DNA from 2 places in the Pedococcus sp. NPDC057267 genome. Region 2 is predicted to be linked to the other one. Evidence: riboswitches for the same ligand, from Rfam matches in the RefSeq annotation. Region 2 holds a riboswitch; the other holds the start of a gene.
What was found. Region 2 has a riboswitch for cobalamin ahead of ACFUC1_RS10830 (HoxN/HupN/NixA family nickel/cobalt transporter). Riboswitches for the same ligand answer to the same signal wherever they lie in the genome.

Region 1 (7,724 bases), on a different contig from region 2:
CGTTCCTCTCGGTGATGAGGGCGACGAGGCTCGCGGCTGCGACCTCGCCCAGCGGAATGTGCTCAGCGCCCATGCGCCGGGCGAGATCGGCGGCCAGTCCCATCCGGAACCGGCCCGCCTCGCAGTCGACGACGACGGCGTCGACGCCCATCGAGCGCCACCGGTCGGCCACCCAACGAACCCGCGCGAGCGCGTCCGCACCGCTGGTGGCGCGACCGTCGGTCACCAGCACGAGCAATGGTCGCCGGCGCGGGTCCCGGATCCGTTCGAGCTCCAGGACGCGTGCCGCGGTGCGCAGGCCCTCGGCGAGTGGGGTGCGTCCGCCGTGCGGCAGGTCCGTGAGGCACCGGGCGGCGGCCTCCACGGAGGAGGTCGGCGGCAGTGCGAGGCTGGCATCGTCCCCTCGGAAGGTGACCACGCCCACCCGGTCGCGGCCCCGGTAGGCGTCGAGCAGCAGGCTCAGCACAGCGGTCTTGACCTCGGCCATCCGCTGCCTGGCGCCCATGGACCCGGACGCGTCCACCACGAGCAGGACCAGGTTGGCCTCGCGTCCCTGGGTGATCCGGTGTCTTAGGTCCTGGGCGTGCAGGAGGAGTGGGCCGGTGCGGCCTCGACGGCCCTGGTGGGGGGCGGCGGCCGCGATCGTCGCAGGCAGGTGGATCCGGCCCTCGCCGCCCGAACTGGCGCCGACCGTGCGACCCCAGGAGGTGATGGCGCGGCTGCGTCGTCCCGGTTCGCCCTGCCCGGTGCCGCGCACCTGGAGCCGCCGGGCCCTGTACGGGTCGTGCGCCTCGGCCACGGCCGTGGCGGACGGCAAAGGGGCAGGAACCGGTTCGGGTACCTCCTCCGCCCCGGCGTCCGGCTCCGACTGGTCGCCGACCTGCGGGTCGGCGCCCGGGGTCGCGCCCGTGGGGGAGTCAGGGCCTGCGTGGTCCGACCGGCCGGGGTCCTGCGTCTGCGAGTCGTCGGGCCCGTCTCCGGTGTCGCGTGGGGGTGGGCCGTCCGGCTCGGGGTCGTCGTCCGGGGCTTCGTCGCCGAGGAGGGCGTCGAGCAGGTCCTCGTCCAGCCCCGGGGCATCGAAGGGGTTGCGTCGTCGTCGGTGTGGCAGCGCGAGGCGAGCGGCGGCACGGATGTCCTCTCGGGTCACCTCCGTGCGGCCGTCCCAGGCGGCGTGGGCCCGGGCGGCACGTGCGGTCACCAGGTCGGCGCGCATCCCGTCGACGTCGAAGCCGGCGCAGACGGTGGCGATCGTGGTCAGCGCCCACTCGGAGAGACGCACCGCGGGCAGGGCCTCCTGGGCGCGACGGATCCGGTCGCGCAGGACCGCCTGCTCGGCGGCATACGACCCGGAGAACGTGTCGGGGTCGGCGTCGAAGGCGAGCCGACGCCGGACGACCTCGGCGCGCTCGGACGGTTCGCGTGATGCGGCCACCTCGACGGTCAGGCCGAAACGGTCCAGGAGCTGGGGACGCAGCTCCCCCTCCTCGGGATTCATCGTCCCGACCAGCACGATGCGGGCTGCGTGCGACATCGACACACCATCGCGCTCCACCGTGTTGCGGCCCATGGCCGCAGCATCGAGCAGGAGGTCGACCAAGTGGTCGTGGAGCAGGTTCACCTCGTCGACGTACAGGATCCCCCGGTGTGCCGCGGCGAGCAGGCCAGGGTCGAACGCGGTCTCACCGGCTCCCAGGGCGCGGGACAGGTCCAGTGACCCGATGACCCGGTCCTCCGTGGCGCCGACGGGCAGTTCGACGAGCCGTGCAGGCCGGTCGTGTGCCGGTGTGTCGCCCGGGTGCGGGCCGTCAGGGCAGCCGGGGTCCGGGTGGCGTGGGTCGCACCCGAAGCGGCAGCCGGTGACGACCCTCTGCGCAGGCAGCACCTCGGCGAGGGCGCGCACCATGGTCGACTTCGCGGTTCCCTTCTCGCCGCGGACCAGTACCCCCCCGACGTCGGGGGCCACCGTCGTGAGTACCAGGGCGAGCGCCATGTCATCGGCACCGACGATGGCGGAGAAGGGGTAGTGGGGCACGCGCGTGACCTCCTGGCGAGTGACCACGCTCGCCGGTCGCAAGACGTCCCGACCGGGGGTCCGGGCGGGCGTGACGCGGGCCGACGTCCTGGCTCACGACGGGCTCACCCGTCGCTCACAGTGGCGGGACCGCTTCGGACTCACACCGAATTCCACGCCCCGCGTCGCGCGTCATCATGTCACATAGGATCCTGCGCGTGATCAACGTCGTGGGCCTGGGCGACGGCGGCTTCGCCGAGCTGCCGGAGCCCCTGCAACGCCTCGTGGCGAGAGCCCGGGTGCTGCTCGGCGCTCCGCGACACCTCGCGTTGGTGCCGGCGGTCCACGGACAGGTCCGGGCGCAGTGGCCACGGCCGCTGGTGCCGACCCTGCCGGAGTTCCTCGCCAGGCAGCTCGAGGCGGTCGCGGAGGCGGGAGAGCCGGCCGACGACGCGGTCGTCGCCCTCGCCAGCGGCGACCCGCTCACCTCCGGCATCGGGACCACCTTGGTGCACCTGTTGGGTGCGGAAGCGGTCCGGGTCCACCCGGCGCTGCCCTCGCCCGTCCTCGCCCGGGCCCGGATGGGCTGGTCGACGGAGACCACCACGGTGGTCTCCGTCGTGGGTCGGTCGCTCGCGACGATTCGCCGCCACCTCGACCCCGGCGAGCGCCTGGTCGTCCTGTGCTCCGACGGGTCGACGCCCGCGGCCGTGGCCGAGCTCCTGCGCGAGGCCGGCTGTGGTGCCTCGACGGTGACCGCCTGGTGGCACCTGGGGGGCCCGGACGAGGGGGGCCGGAGCGCCACCGCCGAGCTCTGGGATCCCACGCCCACCCCTGACCTCGTCCTCCTCTGTGTCCAGGTCGACCCCGTGGGCGCGCTGGCTCGGCCGGCGGGACCGGTCCCCGGACGTCCTGAGTCGGCCTTCGACAACGACGGACAGATCACCAAGCGCGACCTGCGCGCCTCGGCACTGGCGAGCCTGCGCCCCACCCCCGGCGCCCACCTCTGGGACCTGGGTGCCGGCTCGGGCGCCGTGGGCATCGAGTGGGTTCTGGCCGCCCGCAGGGCGAGGGCGACCGCGGTCGAACGCGACCCGTCCCGCGCCCAGCGCATCCGAGGCAACGCCGACGCGCTCGGGGCCGCAACCGACGTGGAGGTCGTCACCGCGGAGGCCGCGGCGGCCATTGCCGCGCTGGAACCGCCCGACGCGGTCTTCGTCGGCGGAGGGCTCACCGCCGACGTCGTCGAGCGCGCGTGGGAGAGGCTGCTCCCGGGTGGCCGAATGGTCGCGCACGCCGTGACCCTGGGGACGGAAGCGGTGATCGTCGCCGCGTGCTCGCGCTTCGGCGGCCGGCTGACCCGGATCAGCGTGGAGCACGCCCAGCCACTGGGGGCGCACCTCTCCTGGACCCCGTCCCGGCCCGTGGTGCAGTGGAGCGCTACCAAGCCGCTCGTGGGGCCCACCGCACCTTCCCCAGACGCACGGTCGGTGGAGACATGACCGTCCACTTCATCGGCGCGGGGCCAGGCGCTGCGGACCTGCTCACCCTGCGCGCAGTCCGCCTGATCGCCACCAGCAGGATGTGCCTGTACGCCGGGACCTACCTCGACGCGGAGGTCCTGTCGCACTGTCCCGCCGACGCGGAGCTCATCGACACCCAGCACCTGGACCTCGACGCCATCACCGAGCACCTGGTCCGAGCCACGAACGAGGGCTGGGACGTCGCCCGCCTGTGCTCGGGTGACCCGTCGGTCTACTCGGCAGTGGCCGAGCAGGCGCGTCGGCTCGATCGCGCGGGCGTGCCCTGGGACGTCACTCCCGGGGTCAGTGCGTATGCCGCGACTGCGGCCGCAGTGGGGCGTGAGCTCACCGTCCCGGAGGTGGCCCAGTCGGTGGTCCTCACCCGCGCCCAGCGCGACTCCACCGCGATGCCGTCAGGGGAGGCGCTGGGGTCGTTCGCCGCCACGAGCGCGACGCTGGTGCTCCACCTGGCGGTGCGGCACACCCGCCGGCTGGCTGACGAGCTCGCCGAGCACTACGGCGCCGACTGCCCCGTGGTCGTGGGGTCGCAGGTCAGCCAGCCGGCCGAGCTCATCCTGCGCGGGACGCTCGCCGACATCGCGGACCAGGTCGAGTCGCACGAGCTGCGCCAGGCGGCCGTCATCATCGTCGGCTGGGCGCTGGCCGCGGAAGGGTTCGTCGACTCGCACCTCTACTCCAGCCGCGGACGGACGCCCTTCCCGACGGTGTAGCCTCCCGGCCAGTGCCCGGCGCCGTCGGGCCTGTGGTCCGAGCGAAGTCCGGTGTGATCCCGGCACTGTCCCGCAACGGTGGTCCTCCTCGAGCGTGAGGGGGCGAGTCCGGTCGCCTCGCCCACACCGCCGTTTCCGTCCCGAGGAGGATGGGCCTTGGCCTCGACGCCCCCGTCACCACCTGCCCGCCAGCCCGTGCCGAGCCCCGCCGAAGGCGCGGCGGCGAACCCGTGTCGCCCTCGCTGGGGTGGTGAGGACTGGGCCCCGGTGGCGTCATACGGTGCCGTCATCCTCCTCATGCACGTCGTCGGCTTCGGGCTGCTGGTCTTCCTGATCGCCCCGCGGCACCTCACCGTCGGGAGCCAGGTGTTCGGACTGGGCCTGGGTATCACGGCCTACGTCTTCGGCCTGCGGCACGCCTTCGACGCGGACCACATCGCGGCGATCGACAACACGACCCGCAAGCTGATGGCTGGGGGTGGGCGACCCAAGTCGGTCGGGTTCTGGTTCGCCATGGGCCACTCGGGCATGGTGTTCGTCCTCACGGCCCTGATGGCTCTCGGCGCGCGCGCCGCCGTCTACCTGACCGGTGACGACTCGACCGTCCACGTCGTGCTCAGCACCATCGGCACCTTGGTGTCCGGTGGTTTCCTCGTCCTCATCGGCCTGCTCAACCTCGTCGCCCTGGTCGGGATCTGGCGCCTGTTCCGTGGCATGCGCCACGGCGTCCTCGACGAGCTGGCGCTTGAGCGGCACCTCGACGCCCGCGGCTTCCTCAGCCGGCTGCTGGGCCGGGTCGGCAGGGCGATCCGGCATCCGTGGCAGATGCTGCCGCTGGGGATGCTGTTCGGACTCGGCTTCGACACCGCCTCCGAGGTTGCCCTGCTCGTGCTGGCGGGGACGGGGGCCGCCTCAGGACTACCCTGGTACGCCGTCCTCGTCCTGCCGCTGCTGTTCGCAGCCGGGATGTCGTTGCTCGACTTCCTGGACGGCGTCTTCATGACCGTCGCCTACGACTGGGCCTTCGCTCACCCCGTTCGGAAGATCTACTACAACCTGGCGGTCACCGGGTTGTCCGTGGCGGTCGCCGTCGTCATCGGGTCGGTCGAGCTGCTGTCCGTCCTCCACGAGCGGTTCGGCCTCGACTCGTGGGCCATGAACTGGGTGGCGGACGTGGATCTCGGCAGCATCGGCTTCGTCGTCGTCGGGCTGTTCGTGGTGGTCTGGGCGGTCGCCGTGGGGTACTGGCGACTGGCGCGGGTGGAGGAGCGCTGGGCCACCGAGCCGGAGCAGGGCTGAGGCCGACGGGCTGGGCGTCGAATCACGCGTGCGGGACGAAGCGCGGCGTCCAGACCCGGCCGGTCGGCGTCACCCTGGTGGCGGACGCGCCGACGATGACCAGGCAGGTCATGTCCACCTGTTCGGGGTCGAGGGCGCCGAGAGTGGTCACCTCCAGCGCTTCGCCGGGGCGGCCCACGTCACGGGCGACGACCACGGTCGTGTCCGTGGACCTGACCTGCAGGAGGACCTCTCGGGCTCGAGCCAGCAGGTCCGGACGGGACCGGGACCGGGGGTTGTAGAGGGCGAGGACAAGGTCGGCCTCGGCGATGTGCAGCAGCCGGGACTCGATGACCTCCCACGGCTTGAGCCGGTCCGACAACGACATCATCGACCAGTCGGCACCCAGTGGTGCGCCGGCCAGCGCGGCCGCCGCGGTGGCGGCGGTGACGCCCGGGTGCACTTCCACCGGCACGGCGGCATACCGCTCGTCCTGCGCCGCCTCGAACACGGCCGAGGCCATGCCGAAGATCCCGGCGTCACCGCCGGACACGACGGCCACGTCCTCGCCCGCGCGGGCCAGCTCGAGGGACAGGCGCGCGCGGTCCACCTCGACGGTGTTGCCGCTCGCGTGGCGCCGCAGGCCCTCCCGCTGCGGAACCCGGTCGACATACGGCCCGTAGCCCACCACGTGGGCGACGTGCTCCAGCACCGCTCTCGCGTCAGGGGTCATCCACCTGTCCGGGCCGGGGCCGAGCCCGACGACGTGGACCGTGCCGGGGCGAGGGTCCCCACTGGAGGGGTCGCGCGGCCGCGGAAGCGGGGGCGTCGCCGTGGCCGAGGTGCCCAACGGTCCGGCGCGGCCCGCCGAGTCGGCACGGCGGTCCTGCCCGGGCACCACGACGATCGACATGTAGGGGACTGTGTCGGCGTCCACCTCGGCGACGGGCATGATGCGCTGGCCGTCACGGGTGGCGCGCTCGACGTAGATGGCTCGCTCGAGCAGCCCTGCCTGGCGGAGCGCCTCGCGCACCCCGGCGAAGGTGCGGCCCAGCTTCATGACGACGGCTGCCTCCGTGTCTGCCAGTCGGCGGGCCAGCTCGGGCACTGGCAGCGTCCCTGGCAGCACCGTGAGGACGTCCTCGTGCCGCGCCAGCGTCTGGGCCGCCACGGCGGTGGCTCCCGACAGGGCCGTGACCCCCGGCACGACCTCGGTCCGGAAGCGGTCGGAGAGCCGGTCGTGGAGGTACATGAAGGAGCCGTAGAACATCGGGTCGCCCTCGGCGAGGACGACGACGGTGCGGCCCGCGGTCAGGTGCACCGCCAGACGGGTGGCGCAGTCCTCGTAGAACTCCGCGAGCCACCCGTGGTACCCGGCCGGGTGCTTCACGTCCCCGGTGGTGACCGGGTACCGCAGTTCGACCTCGATGGTGCCGGGGGTGATCAGCTCGTCGGCGATGGTGCGGGCGATCGAGGCGCGTCGTGTGCCCGCGTGGTAGGCGATGACGTCGGCTTCCCCGATGAGCCGCGCTGCCTTCCGCGTGATGAGCTCGGGGTCGCCGGGGCCCACACCGACCCCGTAGAGACGGCCGGGCGGAACTCGATCCATCGCCTTCACCGAGCGAGCTCGGACCGGGTCGCCAAGGCGTTCACCGTCGCAGCAGCCATCGCCGAGCCGCCGCGGTGGCCGTGCACGACGATCCACGGAAGCTGCGTGCCATCGGGCAGGACGTGCTCGGCGAGTGCCACCTTGGACTCGGCGGAGCCGACGAACCCCACCGGCATCCCGACCACAGCGGCCGGACGGGGCGCTCCGTCGAGGACCAGCTCGAGCAGGTGGAACAGGGCGGTCGGGGCGTTGCCGATCGCAACCACGGCACCGTCGAGGCGGTCGCCCCACAGCGAGACCGCAGCCGCCGCCCGGGTCGTCGACCAGGCACGGGCCAGTTCGGGCACCTCGGGCTCGCGCAGGGTGCACACCACCTCGTTGTCGGCGGGCAGCCGCCGTCGGGTGACGCCGTGTGCCAGCATCAGCGAGTCGGTGAGCACCGGAGCGCCAGCCTCCAGGGCGGTCCGCGCCGCGTGGACGACGTCGCGCGAGGCGGCGAGGTCGGTGACGACCCCGACGTCGCCACAGGCGTGGATGACCCGGGTGGCCACGGTCGCAAGGTCTGCGGGCAG
Region 2 (6,283 bases):
TCGGATCCATCCCTGGCTGTCGTCCGACACGCTCGCCCGGGCGCGGATGGGCTGGTCTGCCGAAGAGTGCGAGGTCCTCACCGTCGTAGGGCGTAGCGTCGAGCAGCTGCGCGCACACCTGGACCCCGGCGCTCGTCTTGTCGTGCTCTGCTCCGACGGCTTGACCCCGGCCCGGGTGGCAGCCCTCCTCGTCGGGGAGGGTTGCGGGGAGTCCGCGCTGACCGCCTGGTGGCACCTCGGTGGGGTGGCGGAGGGGTCGCGACGAGCGCCCGCATACCGGTGGGGCGAGAATCCCACACCGGACCTCGTCGTGGTGTGCGTCGAGGTCGAGGCGGTCCAGGCCCGGCGCCGCGCCGCGCTCGGGACTGCCCCCGGCCTGCCCGAGGCGGCGTACGACAGCGACGGCCAGCTCACGAAGCGCGACGCCCGCGCCAGCGCGCTGGCCCACCTGCGCCCGCACCGCGGCGGCGTCCTGTGGGACCTCGGCGCCGGGACCGGCACGGTCGGCCTCGAGTGGGCCCGTGCGGCGGCGGGGGCGACCACCTTGGCGGTGGAGCGCAGGCCCGACCGTGCCGGACGCATCCGCTCCAACGCGTCCAGGCTCGGCGTCCCGGACCGGGTCGAGGTACTCGAGGCTGACGTGCTTGAGGCCGTCAGCGTGGACCGTCCCGGCCCCGACGCCGTCTTCATCGGGGGCGGGCTGACGCTCGAGCTATTGGCCGCGGCGTGGGTGCGCCTCGTCCCCGGTGGTCGGCTCGTCGCGCACGCGGTCACCCTCGAGGGCGAGCAGGTGCTCGTCGCCGCGTGGCGCCAGCACGGCGGCGACCTGACCCGGCTCGCCGTCGAGCACGCCGAGCCGCTCGGACGGCTCACCGGGTGGCGGCCGGCCCGCCCCATCGTCCAGTGGAGCGCCTGCAAGGAGGCCCCGTGACCGTCCACTTCATCGGTGCCGGGCCCGGCGCCGGGGACCTGCTGACGCTGAGGGCGGTGCGCCTGATCGCGCAGAGCCCAGTGTGCGTCTACGCAGGCACCTACCTGGACCGGGAGGTCCTGTCGCACGCGCCCGAGGGTGCCCAGCTGGTTGACAGCCAGCACCTCGACCTCGACCAGATCACCGAGGTCCTGGTGCGCGCGACCCGCGCAGGCATGGACGTCGCCCGGCTCTGCTCCGGGGACCCCTCGGTCTACTCGGCCGTCGCCGAGCAGGCCCGTCGACTCGACCGGGCCGGCATCCCGTGGGACGTTACGCCGGGAGTATCCGCGTATGCCGCCGCGGCGGCGCTCGTGGGGCGCGAGCTCACCGTTCCCGGGGTCGCCCAGAGCGTGGTGCTGACGCGGGCTCAGCGCGACTCCACCCACATGCCACCCGGGGAGGAGTTGGCCCGTTTCGCCGCCACCGGTGCGACCTTGGTCCTGCACCTGGCAATCCGACACACCCGCCGCCTGGCGGCTGAGCTGGCGGTCCACTACGGCCGCGACTGCCCCGTCGTCGTGGGCTCACAGGTGAGCCTGCCGGGCGAACTGGTTCTCCGAGGGACGCTGGCCGACATCGCCGACCAGGTGCAGGCCGCCGGGCTGCGCCAAGCCGCGGTCGTCATCGTGGGCTGGGCGCTGGACGCCCAGGGGTTCGTCGAGTCCCACCTCTACTCTGCGCGATGCCGCCCCACGTCGGGCTGACAGGCAGCCCCGCAGCGGCCGGTCGGCCTCACCCGGTCTGCTGGGAGGTGTCGGGCAGCCAGCGTTCCCCGACTTTCGCCAGGTGCCAGTACGCCACGGCCACCGACCAGGTGAGCGCGAACAACCCGACGACGACGAACCCCACGTTGCCCAGGCTCAGGCCGCTGACCCAGTCGGTCCAAGGATTGACCCAGCCCGCGCTGTCGTGCAGGACTCCGACCAGCTCGATGGTCCCAATGACGAACGCCACGGCGACCGACAGCCCCGTGATGGTGAGGTTGTAGAACACCTTGCGCACTGGATCCAGAAAGGCCCAGTCGTACGCAACGCTCATGAACAGCCCGTCGAGCGTATCGAGCAGACACATCCCAGCGGCGAACAGCAGGGGCAGGACGATGACCGCGTACCACGGCAGCCCGGAGGCGGCCCCCGTGCCGGCGAGGACGAGCAGCGCCACCTCGGTCGCGGTGTCGAAACCGAGCCCGAACAGCAGACCGACGAGGAACATCTGCCGCGGCTTGGTGATGGTGGCGTTGAGCCGGCCCAGAAGGCGCGCCAGCAGCCCGCGGGTGGCAAGGTGGTGCTCCAGCGCGGGCTCGTCGAGCTCGCCGTGCCGCATCGCGCGGAAGACCCGGAGGATGCCGACCAGTGCGACGAGGTTGAGCGCGGCAATGAGATACAAGAAGCCGCCCGAGACGCTCGTGCCGACCATCCCGAGGATGTGGCCCACCGGGTTGTCGTGGTTGGTCAGTGCAGTGACCGCGCGGGCTCCGGCGGCGACCAGAGCAGCCAGGAAGGCGACGGTCGCGGTGTGGCCCATCGCGAACCAGAAGCCGACGGACTGCGGGCGGCGGCCATCGCCGCGCAGCTTGCGCGTGGTGTTGTCGATCGCCGCGATGTGGTCGGCGTCGAAAGCGTGCCGGAGCCCGTAGGTGTAGGCCGTGAGGCCGAGGCCGACCCCGAAGACGGTGCTGCCGATGCGGTGGCGGGCCGGCTCGACGACGAACAGCAGCAGCCCGAAGGCGACGACGTGCAGCAGCAGCACGACCCCGAGGAGGGAGGCGGCCGCGCGGCGGTCGGCCCGGCTCCAGGTCGTGAGAAGCCGGTGCCAGCTGCGGGTGGTGTGATCCGTCGGGGCGGGGCGGGTCGTCACGGAACCTCCTGCGGGATCTCGCGTCCCGATCGTTGGGGCTGCTGACGACGGGAGGTCTGACTTCCAGCACTGGTGCTGGTCACAGTGGCGCGACCGCCCCGGGTTCTCACCGGGTTCTCCTCGCCGTCAGGGGGCGGGCAGGAACCTAGCAGCCCGACGGAGCGCGCGGGACACGGGGCGCGGCGGCGTTCCCGACGAACCGCGGCGTCCAGACCCGACCAGCACGCGTCACCCTTGTGCCCGCGGCGCCGACCATGACCAGGCACCCCATGTCCACCCGCTCAGGGTCGAACGAGCCCAGCGTGCCGACCCACAATCCCTGCTCGGCCCGGCCCACGTGCCGGGCGACGACGACGACGCGGTCAGGCCCGAGCTCCTCCAGCAGAGCCGCGCGGGCGTCGTGCAGCTGGTGCGGGCGGCTCGCCGAGCGCGGGTTGTACAACGCCATCGCCAGGTCGGCGCGGGCGCAGGCACGCAGCCGGTCGGCGACCACCGACCACGGCTTGAGCCGGTCCGACAGCGAGATGAGCGCGTGGTCGGCGCCCAGCACGGCCCCGGCCAGGGCGGCCGCCGCGTGCGCGGCCGTGATGCCGGGGACGACGTTCACCGGCACGTCGGCGTAGGCCTCACCGGCGTCCTCCGCTGCCTCAAAAACGGCGGCCGCCATGCCGAAGACCCCAGCGTCGCCGCCGGAGACGACCCCCACCCGACGGCCGGCCCGGGCGAGGTCGAGGGCCAGCCGGCCGCGGTCGACCTCGACCGTGTTCCCGCTGACATGCCGGGTGAGCCCCTCTCGCTGAGGAACCCGGGCAACGTAGGGCGCGTATCCGACGACGTCGTCGACCTCCGCGAGGACGGCGTTCGCCTCGGGGCTGAGCCACCGGCCCGGCCCCGGACCCAGCCCGACGACGTGCACGATGCCCCGCTTCGCCGACTCCGGCTGCTGCGGCGCGGACGTGACCCTGGACCCCTGAAGCGGCACGTGGTTTGCGCCTGCCCGTCCCGCGGCGTCGGCCCGTACGTCCACGCCCGGCACCACGATGATCGCCATGTAGGGCACCGTGCCTGGGTCCACCTCGGCCACCGGAAGGACCCGCTGGCCCGGGCGGCTGGCATTTTCGACGTAGACGGCGCGCTCGAGCAACCCGGCCTGGCGCAGCGCCTCGCGTACCGTCGCGAAGGTCCGGCCCAGCTTCATCACCACGGCGGCGTCGGTGTCGGCCAGCCGGCGCGCGAGCTCGGGGAGCGGCAGGGTCCCGGGCAGCACCGTGACGACGTCCTCGTGCCGGCTCAGGCCTGTGCCGACCGCGGCGCTCGCGGCCGCCATCGCGGTGATCCCGGGGACGACGGTGGTCGGGAACTCGTCACGCAGGGCGTCGTGGACGTACATGAACGAGCCGTAGAACAGCGGGTCGCCCTCGGCCAGGCAGACGACGCTGCGCCCGGCCGTCAGGTGGTCACGGAAGCGCTGCTCGCACTCGGTGTAGAACTCGGCCAGGGCGCCGTAGTAGCCGCCGGGGTGGTCGGTCGTGCCCGTGGTCACTGGGTAGACCAGTGGCTCCTCGATGGTGTCCACCCGGATGTGGGCGGCGGCGATCCTGCGCGCGGTCGAAGGGCGGTGGGCGGCGCGGTGGTACGCCACGACGTCGGCCGTGGCCACCAGCCGAGCGGTCCGCAAGGTGATGAGCCCGGGGTCGCCGGGGCCGACGCCGACGCCGTAGAGGTGGCCGGGTCGGGCGTCGTCCGGAGCGGGTCGGCGCGCGGTTTCCGCAGCCGGGTGCTCGGCGCTCATGCCAGTTCGTCCGGAGTGGCGACGGCGTTGACGGCGGCGGCCGCCATGGCCGAACCGCCGCGCCGTCCGTGGACGACGAGCCAGGGCACGACCGAACCGTCGGCGAGTCGGTGGGCGGCGAGCGCGTCCTTGGACTCGGCCGACCCGACGAAGCCGACGGGCAGACCGATGATCGCCGCCGGCCGCGGGCCGCCGTCGTGCAACATTTCGAGCAGGTGGTACAGCGCGGTCGGTGCGTTGCCGATGGCGACCACGGCGCCCTCGAGGTGCGGCCTCCAGAGCGAGACTGCCGCGGCCGCGCGGGTCGTCGACCACCTCTCGGCCAGCGCCGGTACCCGCTCGTCGCGCAGCGTGCACACGACGGCATTGTCGGCGGGTAGTCGGCGCCTGGTGATCCCCGAGGCGAGCATGAGCGAGTCGGTGACGACGGGCGCGCCGTGCAGGAGCGCCGCGTGGGCGGACGCCACGACCTCCGGGTGTAGCGCGAGGTGGCGCAGTACGTCGACGTCGCCTGCCGCGTGCGCGATCCGGGTCGCCACGGTGAGCTCGTGACCCGACCAGGCCGGTATCCCGTCGCGGCCGAGCATGCCCGTGACCTCGCTGCGGATCATCGCGAACGAGCGGCGGTATATCTCCTGGCCGTCAGTGAGGTAGTGGTAACGCCGGCTCGGCGGCCGGTCGGGGAGAAGCTCAGGCACCGATACCCCCCGCAGCCGCCAGTACGGCGGAGAGGTCCTGCGGCGCGACCAGGCCCACGTGGTCGCAGGCCGGTTCACCGCAACGGCGATCGCAGCCGACGACGTGGACGACCGGTCCGTCGGGCGGCAGTTGGGCCGCCGCGGCCGCCGCGAGCTCGAGCGTCGGGATCGCTGTGCGCCGGCAGGCGGGCGCACCGACGCACGCCGAGACCCTGGCCCACGCCGAGCCGGGCTGAGTGACCAAGCCGGCGGCAGCGAGCTGCCCGGCGCACGAGGCCCCGTCGCGCACCACAACGGACCGCCACGGGGTGAGCACCAACTCGTCAGCCGCCTGCGTCAGGGCGGCCGTGTGCTCGGGGCGCAGCATGCCGAGCGGGACCGCGACGACGAGGTCTCGCCCGAGGGGCCCGGGCCGCAGCGGCGGCACTGTCGGCGCAACCCAGGGCACGGTGCCGGCGAACACCGCGGAGTCGCCCGGGACGTCGCGAACGTTCCAGGTGGTGTCCCCGGCCCGGGTCTCGAGGAAGGTGCGGGCACGCGCGACGGCGGTGGGCACGGCCAGGTCGCGAGCGACCCTGAGCGCTCGCGAGCCGACGAGGACCAGAGCGCGGTCTGCGTCGAGGGGCTGCACAGCGAGGTCCCACTGTTCGGCGAGGATGCTGCCCGGGCGCGGGACGCCCCCCGCCGCGGGTGGCCCGGCGACCGCCCAGAGGAACCGACCGGGCAGGTCGGCCAGCGCCGGGTCGGCGCAGATGGCCGCGTCGAGCTCGTGGACGGTGCGGGCGACGTCCTGCCCCACCGGGTCCGCGAGGATCGTCCGGGCGCGTTCGTGGGTTGGCGATGGCAGCAGTCCCAGCGCAGACACCGCTTCGACCAGCTCGTCCGGCACCACCTCGGGTAGGGCACGCAGCTGTAGGTTGCCGCGCGAGGTCAGCTGGACCACCGGCGCGCCGTGCCGCACGG

Region 1: it holds a riboswitch for cobalamin, as region 2 does, so the genes downstream of both, ACFUC1_RS03245 (magnesium chelatase subunit D family protein) here and ACFUC1_RS10830 (HoxN/HupN/NixA family nickel/cobalt transporter) in region 2, are expected to answer to the same signal.

What each region holds. Positions count from the first base shown of each region.
Region 1 covers NZ_JBHUYG010000007.1:35,940-43,663, reverse strand. The annotation lists gene ACFUC1_RS03245 (magnesium chelatase subunit D family protein) at 1-2,032, opposite strand, end outside; cobalamin riboswitch at 2,097-2,223, opposite strand; gene cbiE (precorrin-6y C5,15-methyltransferase (decarboxylating) subunit CbiE) at 2,230-3,513, shown strand; gene ACFUC1_RS03235 (cobalt-precorrin-4/precorrin-4 C(11)-methyltransferase) at 3,510-4,265, shown strand; gene ACFUC1_RS03230 (HoxN/HupN/NixA family nickel/cobalt transporter) at 4,533-5,564, shown strand; gene ACFUC1_RS03225 (precorrin-2 C(20)-methyltransferase) at 5,587-7,152, opposite strand; gene ACFUC1_RS03220 (precorrin-8X methylmutase) at 7,158-7,724, opposite strand, start outside.
Region 2 covers NZ_JBHUYG010000042.1:10,064-16,346, forward strand. The annotation lists gene cbiT (precorrin-6Y C5,15-methyltransferase (decarboxylating) subunit CbiT) at 1-931, shown strand, start outside; gene cobM (precorrin-4 C(11)-methyltransferase) at 928-1,677, shown strand; gene ACFUC1_RS10830 (HoxN/HupN/NixA family nickel/cobalt transporter) at 1,706-2,830, opposite strand; adenosylcobalamin (AdoCbl) riboswitch at 2,872-2,960, opposite strand; gene ACFUC1_RS10835 (precorrin-2 C(20)-methyltransferase) at 2,976-4,622, opposite strand; gene ACFUC1_RS10840 (precorrin-8X methylmutase) at 4,619-5,320, opposite strand; gene ACFUC1_RS10845 (cobalamin biosynthesis protein CobG) at 5,313-6,283, opposite strand, start outside.